2 regions of the Streptomyces sp. ID05-39B genome follow, and region 2 is predicted to be linked to the other one. Evidence: riboswitches for the same ligand, from Rfam matches in the RefSeq annotation. Region 2 holds a riboswitch; the other holds the start of a gene.
What was found. Region 2 has a riboswitch for cobalamin ahead of P1P75_RS08435 (ribonucleoside-diphosphate reductase subunit alpha). Riboswitches for the same ligand answer to the same signal wherever they lie in the genome.
Positions count from the first base shown of each region.

Region 1 (7,499 bases), on a different contig from region 2:
CCGCGTGGCCGTGACGTGTCCTGCGAGTCCTGGCTGACCGCGAACCGGAAGCCCTGGACGGCGCCGTCGGCGGGGCGGGCCGTGGAGGGGCCCTCGGTGGCGTAGACCCAGCGGTCGCCGTCGCGGTCCCAGAACGACCAGTAGCGGTATCCGGCGGCCTGGGCCGGGCCGGTGCCGGCCGCCAGAGCCAGGAACACCGCGGCGACGAGCAGGGCGGCGAGGCGGCCTATCACTGCTGCCGCTTCCTGCGGCCGCTGATCAGGAAGCCGATCCCGATACCCGCGACGAGGAAGACGCCGACGGTCCACCAGACGCCGAAGCCGTCGTCGGAGTCCTCGGTGCCGTCCTTCTCGTCGGAGTCGTCACGCTGGAGGCCACCGGTCGCCTTGCCGGTCTGCTGCGGCGTCGGGCCCGTCGAGTTGAGGGCGGCGACCAGGTCCGTGCCGCCGAACGCGCGCGGGTCCGTACCCGTCGCGTGGGCGGCGAAGACCAGCTGGGCGTAGGCGGCGGGGCCGCTCTGCTTCGCCCAGGCTGCGGCGTTCCGCTGGAGCCAGGCGAGGGGCTTCCGGGCCTGCTCGGCGCCGCCCTGTGCGGCGAGCGCGACCACGGCGTCGGCGGTGTTGCCGTAGTCCGGCTGGTTCTCGGCGCCGGGCAGCACGGAGGTCAGGTACCCGTCCTTGGCGACGGACTTCGCCAGGTAGGCGGCGCCGTTCGCGGCGGCCTGCGGCGAGCCCGGATAGCCGGCGTCGGCGCAGGCGGCGGCGTCCGCCTTCCTCGCGGCTCCGGCCGCGAGGCCCTTGCCGAGCGCCCCGAGGACGCCCGCCGCCGTGGCGTCCGCGTTCGCCGACAGCTTGCCCTGCTTGTCGGGCTGGTAGGCGAAGGCGCCGCCCGCGGCACAGGGCAGCGCCAGCCCGACCAGGGCGTCGTACGGCGACCTCCCGCCCTTCACGACCTCCGCCGGCTTCGCCCCGGCCGCCGCCAGCGCGCCCACGACGACGGACGTCGAGTTGGTGTCGCTGGCACCGCCGGGGGCGTACCCCCAGCCACCGTCCGCGTTCTGTACGGACTTCAGCCAGCCGACGGCCTTGTCCACCGCGGCCTCGTGCCCGCCGAGGGCCGCGAGGGCCTGGACGGCGGCGGCCGTGCTGTTGCTGTCGACCATCAGCTTGGCGTCGCAGGCCTTGGCCGGGTCGGCGCGGAACGCGGCGAAGGAGCCGTTCGCGCACTGCTGGCCGGTCAGCCAGTCCACGGCCTTCCCCGCCGGCTTCACCCCGGCCGTGTCCTGGGCGAGCAGCGCGAGCGACTGGCGCCAGACGCCGTCGTACGTCGGGTCGGCGCTGCCGTACAGGCCGGACGGGATCGCCACGGACGGAGTCGGCGACGGGGACGCGGCCACGGCGGGCGTGGCGGCGCCGATCACTGCGGTGGCGGCCAGGACCGCGGCGCTGCGACGGACGTTCATGATCGGCGGGTGCCTCTCCCTGTCAGGGAGCCGGGCAGCACGGGACATCCCGGCGGCTCGGCTCCGCATACCTCGACGGTGCCGTACGGCGGCGGCGCCGACGCACGTGAGCCGGTCACGTCCGTCCGGGGCAGTCCGGCTGGCAATGGTGGTGTCCACTGCTCACGGTTGCGGGTCAGCGCCGGAATTGCACCGGCTTTCCCCCGTACGGGTGTGATGACGACCGGGCCACTGTACTCGGCCGTAGGAATGGCCCTGAGGGCAGCCCGTGAGCGGGGGTACGTGCGGCCCGTGGGAACGACGGGGAGCGCGCCGCTCGACCCGGGCGGACGGTGCCGATACGTCCGGTGAAGTGCGCGCCGCGTCTGCCGCCGTGCCTACACGGCCACGTACGTGACCGGCTCGCTCCCCGTCACCGCCTCCGCGTGCCCCAGTTTCACCAGGCGCCGCAGGTGGGCCTCGGCCTCCGAGACGGCGATGTTCCGGGAGCCGTACGGGATCTGCTCCCAGGGGCGGTTCCACTCCATGCGCTCGGCGAGCTGCCAGGGGGTGAGCGGCTCGGCCAGCAACTCCCTCAGGCCGGCGAGGCGGTCCTCGTGGTGGGCGAGCAGGTCCCGTACCCGGGACGAGGCGTCGGTGAAGGCGTACTGGTGGGCGGGGAGGATCTCGGCGACGGCGAGGCGGCCGACGCGTTCGAGGGAGGCCAGGTAGTCGCCGAGGGGGTCGGTGACCGTGGCGTCGTCGGGGTCCTCGTACAGGCCGATGTGCGGGGTGATCTCCGGCAGCAGATGGTCGCCGGAGAACAGCCGTCCGTGGCCCGGCAGTCGGTCCGGGTGGTCCTCCTCCAGGTGGAGGCAGACATGGCCGGGGGTGTGGCCCGGCGTCCAGATCGCGCGCAGGCGGCGGCCGGGCAGGTCGAGGAGTTCCCCCGGCTCGATCTCGCGGTCGGGAAGGGCGGGGGAGAGGCCCGGGAACGCGCGGCGCCGGGCGGTGCGCAGCGGGGCCACGTGCTCCTCGGGCGCACCGGCGGCCACCAGCTTGTCCGTCATGTACGTGTACCAGCGGGCGGGCCGGGTCGCGCGGGTCCGCCGGACGATCGCGCCGTCCGCCGCGTGCATCGCGATCCACGCGCCGCTGGCCTCGCGCACCGCGCCCGACAGGCCGTGGTGGTCGGGGTGGTGGTGGGTGACGACGATGCCGTACAGCTCGGTGACGGAGGTGCCGCAGGCGGTGAGCCCGGCGGTCAGGGCGTCCCAGGAGGCGGGGTCGTCCCAGCCGGTGTCGACGAGGACCGGCCCGCGGTCGGTGTCGACGACGTACACCAGGGTGTGCCCGAGGGGGTTGTCCGGGATGGGCACGCGCAGCGAGCACACGCCTCCGCCGTGGTCGTACGTCGTCGGGGGCACGGGGCCCTCGTCCAGGCTGCTCGTCATGCGCCCTCCGTCCCACGGCCATTGCCCACTATAACGAGAACTGGTATCAGTTTCTGAAACACCGTCAGAAACTTCGTCTCAGACACGTCGGCGGAGACTCAGAGACGCCGGCGCCCTCGGGAGGCAGTCGCCATGGCCGAGCTAGTGGAACACGGACAGCTGTTCATCGGCGGGGAGTTGACCGACCCCCTCGGCAAGGACGTCATCGAGGTCGTCTCGCCGCACACCGAGGAGGTCATCGGGCGCGTACCGCACGCCTCGCCCGCCGACGTGGACCGGGCGGTCGCGGCGGCGCGGCGGGCCTTCGACGAGGGGCCGTGGCCCCGGCTGCCGCTGGCGGAGCGGATCGCGGTCGTCACCCGCATCAAGGACGGGATCGCCGCCCGGTACGAGGAGATCGCCCGGGTGATCTCCTCCGAGAACGGCTCCCCGTATTCCTGGAGCGTCCTCGCGCAGGCGCTCGGCGCGATGATGGTGTGGGACGCGGCGATCACCGTCGCGCGCGGCTTCCCCGTCGAGGAGCGGCGCGACGGCGTCCTCGGGAAGATCCTGGTGCGGCGCGAACCGGTCGGGGTCGTGGCCGCGGTCGCCCCCTGGAACGTCCCGCAGTTCGTGGCCGCCGCCAAGCTCGCGCCCGCGCTGCTCACCGGCTGCACGGTGGTGCTCAAGCCGTCGCCCGAATCACCTCTGGACGCCTACCTGTTGGCGGAGATCACCCGGGAGGCGGGACTGCCCGAAGGGGTCCTGTCGATCCTTCCCGCGGACCGGGAGGTGAGCGAGTACCTGGTCGGGCATCCCGGCGTCGACAAGGTCTCCTTCACCGGATCGGTGGCGGCCGGCAAGCGCGTGATGGAGGTCGCCGCCCGCCATCTCACCCGCGTCACCCTGGAGTTGGGCGGCAAGTCGGCGGCGCTCGTCCTGCCGGACGCGGACATCGAGACGACCGTCCCCCAGGTCGTCTCGGCGGCCTGGATGAACAACGGCCAGGCCTGCGTCGCCCAGACGCGCATCCTGCTGCCGCGCTCCCGCTACGACGAGTTCGCGGACGCCTTCACGGCGGCGGCCGGCGCACTGGTCGTCGGCGACCCGCTGGACCCCGCGACCCAGGTCGGCCCGCTGGTCGCCAGGCGTCAGCAGCAGCGCAATCTCGACTACATCCGCATCGGCCAGGAGGAGGGCGCGAAGATCCTCACGGGCGGCGGCCGGCCGCCCGGCCTGGACCGCGGCTGGTATGTCGAGCCGACCCTCTTCGGAGACGTCGACAACTCCATGCGGATCGCCCGCGAGGAGATCTTCGGCCCGGTGATCTGCCTCCTGCCCTACGGCGACGAGGCCGAGGCCGTGAAGATCGCCAACGACTCCGACTACGGCCTGAGCGGCAGTGTGTGGACCGCGGACGTCGGGCACGGCATCGAGGTGGCCCGCCAGGTCCGCACCGGGACGTACTCCGTGAACACCTTCAGCCTCGACATGCTCGGCCCGTTCGGCGGTTACAAGAACAGCGGCCTGGGCCGGGAGTTCGGCCCCGAAGGGTACGGCGAGTACCTGGAGCACAAGATGATCCACCTGCCGGCCGGCTGGGAGGGCTGAGCGGATGGGCGTACCCGGGACGGGAGACCGCTGGCACGTCGAGGTCGACCGCTCCCTGTGCATCGGCTCCGCCCAGTGCCTGCACCACGCCCCCGACCGCTTCCACCTCGACCGCGCCCGCCAGTCCCACCCGAGCGCCCCCGACACGGGCGCCGACGAACGCGTCCTGGCGGCCGCGGAGAGCTGCCCGGTCGAGGCGATCGTGATCACCCTGGCGGAGAACGGGGAGGCGGTGTTCCCGCCGGAGGAGTAGAGCCGGCGGCCGCCCTACCGGGGCGGGGGCGGCTGCGTCACGTCGATCAGCCGGCAGACCGTTTCGATGTCGATGCGGACCTGGGCGATGGAGGCCCGGCCCGAGAGCCAGGTGATGAGGGCCGAGTGCCAGGTGTGTTCGATGACGCGGACCGCGGAGAGCTGTTCCGCAGTGGGATCCGCCAGGCCCATCGCGTCCAGGATGATCGCGGTGGTCTGGCGGGACACCTGGTCGACCTCGGGGGAGACGCTGCGGTCGGCGAAGGTGAGGGCGCGGACCATCGCGTCGGCCAGGTGCGGCTCGCGCTGGAGGGCCCGGAAGGCGCGCATCAGGGTCTCCGCGACCCGCTCGGCCGGGGTGTCGCCCGCCGGGGGCTTCTTCCTCAGCGTGCCGTGCATCCGCTCCAACTGGTCCTGCATCGTGGCGACCAGCAGATGCACCTTGGACGGGAAGTAGCGGTAGAGCGTGCCGAGGGCCACCTGCGAGGACTCGGCGACCTCCCGCATCTGCACCGCGTCGAACCCGCCCCGGCTCGCCAGCCGGGCGCTCGCGTGCAGGATGCGGCGGCGACGGGCCTCCTGCCGCTCGGTGAGGGGAGCGGCGGAGGGGCGCTGGATGCTGGTATCCACCTTGTCCCCCTTGGCGTGCGCGGGCATGGGTCCCGTTCCGTGACGGTCGGTGAGGCCTTGTGATCACTCAGCGGAACAGGGCGCCGGGTCGTGGCGTGAATCACCTGATCCACGGCTCACAGCGTCCTTACCTGCCGGTAGATTCAGAGCCTCCCGGACGATCAAGTCTGAAACTTGTTCTAGATTAGCGTCCCGTCGTAGTCTCGCGGGACAGTGCAGGCAGAAGGGGGCCCGGAGTGACCGCTGAGGCCAGTCAGGCGGGGTCCCAGGACCTCGCCGCGGACGGCGGGCGACCGCTCGACATCGCGCTCCTCACCTACAAGGGAAACCCGTTCTGCGGCGGCCAGGGCGTCTACGTCCGCCACCTCTCGCGTGAACTCGCCCGCCTCGGCCACCGCGTCGAGGTCATCGGCTCCCAGCCGTACCCGGTCCTCGACGGGGGCCACGACGGCCGGCTGTCCCTCACCGAGCTGCCCAGTCTCGACCTCTACCGTCAGCCGGACCCCTTCCGCACCCCGGGACGCGGCGAGTACCGCGACTGGATCGACGCCCTCGAAGTGGCGACGATGTGGACCGGCGGCTTTCCCGAGCCGCTGACCTTCTCGCTGCGGGCCCGCCGCCATCTGCGCGCCCGCCGTGGCGAGTTCGACGTCGTGCACGACAACCAGACCCTCGGCTACGGCCTGCTGGGTGATGTCGGCGCCCCGCTGGTCACCACCATCCACCACCCCATCACCGTCGACCGGCAGTTGGAGCTGGACGCCGCCGAGGGACGCAAGCGGCGTGCCTCGGTGCGCCGCTGGTACGCCTTCACCCGTATGCAGAAGCGCGTCGCCCGCCGGCTGCCGTCCGTGCTCACCGTCTCCGGCACCTCCCGCCAGGAGATCGTCGAGCACCTCGGGGTCCGTGACGAGCGCATCCACGTCGTCCACATCGGCGCCGACACCGACCTGTTCGCGCCCGACTCGTCCGTGTCCGTCGTGCCGGGCCGCATCGTCACGACGTCCAGCGCGGACGTGCCCCTCAAGGGCCTGGTCTTCCTCGTCGAGGCGCTGGCCAAGGTCCGTACCGAACAGCCGAACGCCCATCTCGTCGTCGTCGGCAAGCGCCCGCAGGAGGGCCCCGTCGCCGCCGCCGTCGAACGCTACGGCCTCGAAGGCGCCATCGAGTTCGTCAAGGGCATCTCCGACGCCGAACTCGTCGACCTGGTCCGCTCGGCGGAGGTCGCCTGCGTGCCCTCCCTCTACGAAGGCTTCTCGCTGCCGGCCGCCGAGGCCATGGCGACCGGCACCCCACTCGTCGCCACCACCGGCGGCGCCACCCCCGAGGTCGCCGGACGCGACGGCGAGACCTGCCTGGCCGTACCGCCGGGCGACGCGGGAGCGCTGGCCACCGCGCTGAGCCGGCTGCTCGCCGACCCCGCACTGCGGGCCCGGATGGGCGCGGCCGGACGCGAGCGGGTGCTGGAGCGGTTCACCTGGGCGCGCGCCGCCGAGGGCACCGTCGAGCGGTACCGCGAGGCCGTCGAGCGGGGCGGAGACCGACGCGGCCCCCGCCCCTTCGGAGCGCTGCCGGCTCTTCCCGCCCCGGCCTCCTCCCCAGATGCTGTCCCAGACGTTGACGTCGAATCCGATCGCGAAAGCAGGGCCACGTGCTGACCGTCGACTTCTCCCGGTTCCCGCTCGCCCCGGGCGACCGTGTCCTGGACCTCGGCTGCGGGGCGGGACGCCACGCCTTCGAGTGCTACCGGCGCGGCGCCCAGGTCGTGGCGCTGGACCAGAACGCCGAGGAGATCCGCGAGGTCGCCAAGTGGTTCGCCGCCATGAAGGAGGCCGGCGAGGCCCCCGAGGGCGCGACCGCCACCGCGATGGAGGGCGACGCCCTCGCGCTGCCCTTTCCCGACGAGTCCTTCGACGTCGTCATCATCTCCGAGGTGATGGAGCACATCCCCGACGACAAGGGCGTACTCGCCGAGATGGTACGGGTGTTGAAGCCCGGCGGACGCATCGCCATCACCGTGCCGCGCTACGGCCCCGAGAAGGTCTGCTGGACCCTGTCCGACGCCTACCACGAGGTCGAGGGCGGCCACATCCGCATCTACAAGGCGGACGAACTCCTCGGCAAGATCCGCG
Region 1 is NZ_JARGEF010000176.1:498-7,996, forward strand. It holds gene P1P75_RS29435 (SCO2322 family protein) at 1-233, opposite strand, end outside; gene P1P75_RS29440 (prenyltransferase/squalene oxidase repeat-containing protein) at 230-1,462, opposite strand; cobalamin riboswitch at 1,571-1,706, opposite strand; gene P1P75_RS29445 (MBL fold metallo-hydrolase) at 1,840-2,895, opposite strand; gene P1P75_RS29450 (aldehyde dehydrogenase) at 3,028-4,485, shown strand; gene P1P75_RS29455 (ferredoxin) at 4,490-4,738, shown strand; gene P1P75_RS29460 (TetR family transcriptional regulator) at 4,753-5,394, opposite strand; gene P1P75_RS29465 (glycosyltransferase family 4 protein) at 5,604-7,025, shown strand; gene P1P75_RS29470 (class I SAM-dependent methyltransferase) at 7,019-7,499, shown strand, end outside.
Region 1: another riboswitch for cobalamin. It lies ahead of P1P75_RS29440 (prenyltransferase/squalene oxidase repeat-containing protein); the one in region 2 lies ahead of P1P75_RS08435 (ribonucleoside-diphosphate reductase subunit alpha).

Region 2 (7,499 bases):
TGAGGTGATCCGCCGCAACACCACCATCCTGCCGCTGTACTCGCTCATGCTGGGTCTGCTCGCCCTGCTGGGCTTCATGGCGATCGCGGCCGGGGTGAAGGTCAAGAACGGGCAGCTGGCGATCCCGCAGTTGTTCGAGGACATGTTCCCGGACTGGTTCGCGGGCGTGGCGTTCGCGGCGATCGGCATCGGCGCGCTGGTGCCGGCGGCGATCATGTCCATCGCGGCGGCGAACCTCTTCACCCGCAACATCTACAAGGACTTCATCAAGCCGGACGCCACACCCAGGGAGGAGACCCGTGTCTCCAAGCTGGTCTCGCTCCTGGTGAAGGTGGGCGCGCTGGTCTTCGTCCTCACCATGGACAAGACGGTCGCCATCAACTTCCAGCTCCTGGGCGGCATCTGGATCCTGCAGACCTTCCCGGCCCTGGTCGGCGGCCTGTTCACCCGATGGTTCCACCGCTGGGCGCTGCTGGCCGGCTGGGCGGTCGGCATGGTCTACGGCACGGTCGCGGCGTACGGCGTCGCCTCCCCCTCCCAGAAGCACTTCGGCGGTTCGTCGAAGGAGATCCCCGGAATCGGTGAGATCGGCTACATCGGCCTCACGGCGTTCGTGCTGAACGTGGTGGTGACGGTGGTGCTCACCTTCGTCTTGAAGGCGCTGAAGGCCCCGGAGGGCGTCGACGAGACGTCCCCTTCGGACTACACGGCGGACGCCGGGGACCCGGGCGTCAAGGCGGAGCTGCCCCCGGCCACGGCGGGGGCAGGGCACTAGCGGGAGGGAGCACCCCTCGTACGCATCCCGCAGCGGGCCGCCGAAGGCAAGTCGCCTCGGCGGCCCGTTGTCGTACGGTGCGCTCCCGCCGAAGCGCACCTATGAGTTGACGCTGCGAAGCCAGCCCGACACAACATCTGGGGGTCGCACGGCGGCCCGGCACAAGATGTATGCTCATGCTCGCTGTCGCCGCAGGGGAATCCGGTGCGAATCCGGAACTGTCCCGCAACGGTGTACTTGCGTGCGTACCTCTGCATTTGCGCACGCATGGTCAGTCCGAGCACCTGCCGGCAGCGCACCCGGTCCGTCCGGCTCGGGTGCCCTGACGTCCGGGCCTCGCGGAATGGGCCGGTGGACGCGACGCGCCCCCGCGCTCGTGTGCTGCCCCCTGCCCTGCGCAAGGCCCTCGCCGAGCGAGGGAGAGCCCCACGTGACCATCGCGCCAGCCGAACCGGTTTCAGCAGCCCTGGAGACCGACGGTCCCGGAGCCTCATTGCTGCGGACGCTGACCGAGCTGACCGCCGACCTTCCCGACGCCGACCCCGGCCGGGTCGCCGCCGCCGCACTGCGGGGCCGGTCCGCGCGGGCGGACGAGCCGGAGCTGCGCGAGCTGGCCACGGAGGCGGCCGCCGGTCTGATCTCCGAGGATCCCGCCTACTCCCGGCTGGCCGCCCGGCTGCTGACGATCGGCATCCGCGCCGAGGCCGCCTCGCAGGGCGTCACCTCCTTCACCGAGTCCGTGGCCGTCGGCCACCGCGAGGGCCTGATCGCCGACCGCACCGCCGAGTTCGTCCGGCTGCACGCGGCCCGGCTCGACGCGCTGGTGGACACGGGCGCCGACGACCGCTTCGGCTACTTCGGCCTGCGCACCCTGTACGGCCGCTACCTGCTGCGCCACCCGATCACCCGCAAGGTGGTCGAGACGCCCCAGTACTTCCTGCTGCGGGTGGCGAGCGGCCTGGCCGAGGACGACACGGCGAGGTCCGTCGACGAGGTCTCCGCGCTCTACACGCTGATGAGCCGCCTGGACTATCTGCCGTCCTCCCCCACCCTGTTCAACTCCGGCACCCGGCACCCCCAGATGTCGTCCTGCTACCTCCTCGACTCCCCGCTGGACGAGCTGGACTCCATCTACGACCGCTACCACCAGGTCGCCCGCCTCTCCAAGCACGCCGGCGGCATCGGTCTGTCGTACAGCCGCGTCCGTTCCCGCGGGTCGCTCATCCGCGGCACCAACGGGCACTCCAACGGCATCGTGCCGTTCCTGAAGACCCTGGACGCCTCGGTCGCCGCCGTGAACCAGGGCGGCCGGCGCAAGGGCGCCGCCGCGGTCTACCTGGAGACCTGGCACTCCGACATCGAGGAGTTCCTGGAGCTGCGCGACAACACCGGTGAGGACGCCCGCCGTACGCACAACCTCAACCTCGCGCACTGGATCCCCGACGAGTTCATGCGCCGGGTCGACGCCGACGGTCAGTGGTCCCTGTTCTCCCCGGCCGACGTGCCCGAGCTGGTCGACCTGTGGGGCGCGGAGTTCGACGCGGCCTACCGCGCGGCGGAGGCCCGGGGGCTGTCGCGGAAGACCATCCCTGCACGTGACCTGTACGGCCGCATGATGCGCACCCTCGCGCAGACCGGCAACGGCTGGATGACGTTCAAGGACGCCGCCAACCGCACCGCCAACCAGACCGCCGAGCCGGGTCATGTCGTCCACTCCTCGAACCTGTGCACGGAGATCCTGGAGGTCACCGACGACGGGGAGACGGCGGTCTGCAACCTGGGCTCGGTGAACCTGGGCGCGTTCGTGGTCGGCCACGACCTCGACTGGGAGCGGCTGGACGAGACCGTCCGCACCGCCGTCACCTTCCTGGACCGCGTCGTCGACATCAACTTCTATCCGACCGAGCAGGCGGGCCGCTCCAACTCCCGCTGGCGTCCGGTCGGTCTGGGCGCGATGGGCCTCCAGGACGTCTTCTTCAAGCTGCGGCTGCCCTTCGACTCGCCCGAGGCCAGGGCCCTCTCCACCCGGATCGCCGAGCGCATCATGCTCGCCGCGTACGAGGCCTCCGCCGACCTCGCCGAGCGCAACGGCCCGCTGCCCGCCTGGGAGAAGACCCGCACCGCGCGGGGAGTGCTGCACCCCGACCACTACGGCGTCGAGTTCAGCTGGCCGGAGCGCTGGGCGGCGCTGCGGGAGCGGATCGCGGTGACCGGCATGCGCAACTCGCTGCTCCTGGCCATCGCTCCGACCGCCACCATCGCCTCGATCGCCGGTGTGTACGAGTGCATCGAGCCGCAGGTCTCCAACCTGTTCAAGCGCGAGACGCTGTCCGGCGAGTTCCTCCAGGTCAACTCCTACCTGGTGCGGGAGCTCAAGGAGCTGGGTGTCTGGGACGCCCGCACCCGCGAGGCGCTGCGCGAGGCGAGCGGCTCGGTCCAGGGGTTCACCTGGATCCCCGAGGACGTGCGGGCCTTGTACCGCACGGCGTGGGAGATCCCGCAGCGCGGTCTGATCGACATGGCCGCCGCGCGCACCCCGTACCTGGACCAGGCGCAGTCCCTGAACCTGTTCCTCGAGACGCCGACCATCGGCAAGCTCTCCTCGATGTACGCGTACGCCTGGAAGTCGGGGCTGAAGACGACGTACTACCTGCGCTCGCGCCCGGCGACCCGCATCGCCCGCGCCGCCCAGGCGCAGGCCCCCATCCCCGTGCAGCAGCCGGCCCCCGAAGAGGCCGTCGCCTGCTCCCTTGAGAACCCCGAGTCCTGCGAGGCCTGCCAGTAATGCGAGACAACCAGAAGAACCTGCTCGACCCGGGCTTCGAACTGACCCTGCGTCCCATGCGCTACCCCGACTTCTACGAGCGCTACCGGGACGCCATCAAGAACACCTGGACCGTCGAGGAGGTCGACCTCCACTCGGACGTCACCGACCTCGCGAAGCTGACGCCCGCCGAGCAGCACCTGATCGGCCGGCTGGTCGCGTTCTTCGCGACGGGCGACTCGATCGTCTCGAACAACCTGGTGCTCACGCTCTACAAGCACATCAACTCCCCCGAGGCACGGCTCTACCTGAGCCGGCAGCTGTTCGAGGAGGCCGTGCACGTCCAGTTCTACCTGACCCTGCTGGACACCTACCTCCCCGACCCGGAGGACCGCGCCGCCGCCTTCGACGCGGTCGAGAGCATCCCCTCCATCCGCGAGAAGGCCGAGTTCTGCTTCCGCTGGATGGACTCGGTGGAGAAGCTGGACCGGCTGGAGTCGGTGTCCGACCGCCGCCGTTTCCTGCTCAACCTGATCTGCTTCGCCGCGTGCATCGAGGGCCTGTTCTTCTACGGCGCCTTCGCCTACGTCTACTGGTTCCGCAGCCGGGGTCTGCTGCACGGCCTCGCCACCGGCACCAACTGGGTGTTCCGTGACGAGACCATGCACATGTCCTTCGCGTTCGAGGTCGTCGACACCGTCCGCAAGGAGGAGCCGGAGCTGTTCGACGACCGGCTCCAGGAGCAGGTCACCGACATGCTGCGGGAGGCCGTCGAGGCCGAGCTGCAGTTCGCGCGCGACCTGTGCGGGGACGGCCTGCCGGGTATGAACACCGACTCGATGCGCCAGTACCTGGAGTGCGTCGCCGACCAGCGGCTGAGCCGCCTCGGCTTCGCCCCGGTGTACGGCTCGGAGAACCCGTTCTCCTTCATGGAGCTGCAGGGTGTTCAGGAGCTGACCAACTTCTTCGAGCGTCGGCCGTCGGCGTACCAGGTCGCGGTGGAGGGCACGGTCGACCTGGACGAGGACTTCTGAGACCGGGCGGTCCGAGACCGGGCGGCCCGGGTCCGCGCCTCGCGCAGTTGGCGGTCGACCCGGCGTTCGTGGGCCAGCCCCACGAGCGCCGGGCCCGCGAGGAGGAGGAAGAGGACCAGGACGGTGAGGGCTTCGGTGAGTGCGTTCATGAGGTAAGCATCGTGCTCTCATGACACTCCTGACAGTGGCAGGACTGCCGTACACCTTCAAATTCCTGCCACTACGGGTGCACACTGGCCGCATGCTGAAGAACGTGGCCGCGATCCTCCTCGACGGCGTGCACCCCTTCGAACTCGGAGTCGTCTGCGAGGTGTTCGGCATCGACCGCAGCGACGAGGGGCTGCCCGTCTACGACTTCGCCATCGCCTCGGCCGAGGGGCCGACCCTGTCCACCCCGCACGCCGGCTTCACGATGAGCACCTCTCACGGCCTCGAACGGCTGGAGAGCGCCGACCTGATCGCCGTGCCTGCCGGGGACACGTACACGGCACGGGAGTTCCCGCCCGAGCTGCTCGACGCGCTGCGCCGGGCCGTGGACCGCGGAACCCGGGTGCTGAGCGTGTGCTCCGGGGTGTTCGTGCTGGCCGCGGCGGGACTCCTGGACGGGCGGCGCTGCGCGGTGCACTGGCGGCACGCGCAACAGCTCGCCCGCGAGTACCCGCGCACGACCGTCGAACCAGACGTGCTCTACGTCGACGAGGACCCGGTGATCACCTCGGCCGGCACGGCCGCCGGCATCGACGCCTGCCTGCACCTCGTGCGCAAGGAGCAGGGCCCCGAGGTCGCCAACGGCATCGCCCGCCGGATGGTCGTACCGCCGCACCGGGACGGCGGCCAGGCGCAGTACATCCAGCGGCCGCTGCCACGCTCGACCTGCGACACCGTGGGCGAGGTGCTCGCCTGGATGGAGCAGCACCTCGACCAGGAGGTCACCGTCGAGCAGCTCGCCGCCCGCGCCCACATGGCGCCGCGCACCTTCGCCCGCCGCTTCCAGCAGGAGACCGGCACGACGCCCTACCGCTGGATCCTGCGCCAGCGGGTGCTGCTCGCCCAGCATCTCCTGGAGGCGTCCGACGAGACGGTGGACGCGATCGCCTGGCGGACCGGCTTCGGCACGGCGGGCGCGCTGCGGCACCAGTTCGTCCGGGCGCTGGGCACCACCCCGAACGCCTACCGGCGTACGTTCCGGGGCCCGGAGGCCGCCTGAACGCACGCCGGCAGGGGGACGGTCCCAGAGCCTGTGTCACAGGCTCTCACCGTGGGACGGGCTTGAGCCGCAGTCGTTGCGGACGCAGCGTGATGCCCACCCGGGTCGCGTCGACCGAGCCGGGGACCTGCTCGAAGCGGTAGCCGTCCGCGAGCACCGCCGTGACCAGCGTGAGCAGGGCCATCGAGAAGTGGTCGCTCGGGCACTTGCGGTTGCCCACGCTGAACGGCCGCATCGCGTACTTCGGGATGTCCTTCGACCGCTCCGGGAGCCAGCGGTCGGGGTCGAAGTCGAGGTGCCGCTCGTAGGACCGCGGGTCGCGCTGGATCGCGTACGGGCTGTACACGATGTCGGCACCGGCCGGAATGCGATAGCCACCGAGTTCGGTCTCGGTGACCGCCCGCCGCGTCAATATCCATACGGCGGGACGCAAACGCATGGCCTCGATGACGACGTTGTTCGTGTGCGTGAGCCTGCGGACGTCGTCGAATGCGACGGGTCGCCCTCCTGTGACCTCGCGCACCTCGGCGCACACTTTCTCCGCCTGTTCCGGGTGGTCCGCGAGAACCAGCAACAGGGACATGATCGTGGAAGCGATGGTTTCGCTGCCGGGGGTGAGGATCGCGACGACCTGGTCGTGGATCTCCTGTTCCCCGATCGGGTCGCCATTGTCGTCCTTCGCCTCCAGCAATGCCGTCAGCAAATCGTCCGGCTTTTGACCGGATGCCCGGCGTTCGGCGACGATCTCGTCGACCAGGAGATGCAAATCGGCCAGGGCCCGGTTGAATTCGCGGTTGGCCGGGAGCGGCAGCCTGTAGAGCGGTCCGAGCGGTACCACCATGCGGTGGTACATCCCCTGGAAGACGCTGGCGAGCGCGATGCACAGGCGCTCGGCCCGCTCGTCCATGAACTGCCCGCGCAGCAGGCAGCGGGCCGCCACCCGCACCGCTATCCGGAACGACTCCGAGGTGCAGTCGATCGTCTCGCCGCCCTTCCACCGCTCGACGAGCGCGCGCGTCTCCTCCTCCATGATGGGCCCGTAGGCGGGGATGGCGTCGAGCCGGAACGCGGGCTGGATCGTGCGCCGCTGACGGCGGTGGAGCGGACCGTTGGCGGTGGCCACGCCCTCCTTGCCGAGCAGTCCCTCCAGGGACTCCCACAGCGGTCCGGCGATGATGTAGTCGGGGCTGAGGGCCATCGCCCCGGTGAGGGCCGGCGTGGTGACGGCGTACACCGTCTTCGGTCCGAGCTTGATGCGGACGACGTCGCCGTGGTCGCGCAGCTGGCTCATGAAGGCCAGCGGGTCACGGGCGAGCTTCCAGCCGTGGCCGAGAAGCGGAACCCCGCCGCCGGCCAGTGGCGGCTCACGCAGTCCGGATGCCTCGGGTGTCACGGGTTTGACGGACTCGACGGTCATTTCTCACCTGCCGCTTCGTTGTTGACGTACGGGGGCGTGGACCGGTCGTCCCAGCTGTCGACCATGTAGCGGCCGGACTCGTGGTGGAACCAGTAGACGGAACTGAACCAGTTCCGCATATTCGCGAGACAGGCCCGTACGGCGGCGCCGAGTTCTTTTCCGTGGACCGTCCCGTCGGCGAGCCGGTCGGCCAGCCGTAAGACGTCCTTCTCGACGACGAGGAATTCTGATATGGATTCCTCGACGCGCCGCCTGACTTCCTCGACCGCCTCTTCGAGTGTCAGTCCCTCATGAGTGATGAG
Region 2 is NZ_JARGEF010000023.1:34,267-41,765, forward strand. It holds gene mctP (monocarboxylate uptake permease MctP) at 1-775, shown strand, start outside; cobalamin riboswitch at 911-1,082, shown strand; gene P1P75_RS08435 (ribonucleoside-diphosphate reductase subunit alpha) at 1,206-3,560, shown strand; gene P1P75_RS08440 (ribonucleotide-diphosphate reductase subunit beta) at 3,560-4,573, shown strand; gene P1P75_RS08445 (hypothetical protein) at 4,486-4,722, opposite strand; gene P1P75_RS08450 (helix-turn-helix domain-containing protein) at 4,815-5,780, shown strand; gene P1P75_RS08455 (cytochrome P450) at 5,827-7,197, opposite strand; gene cyc1 (epi-isozizaene synthase) at 7,194-7,499, opposite strand, start outside.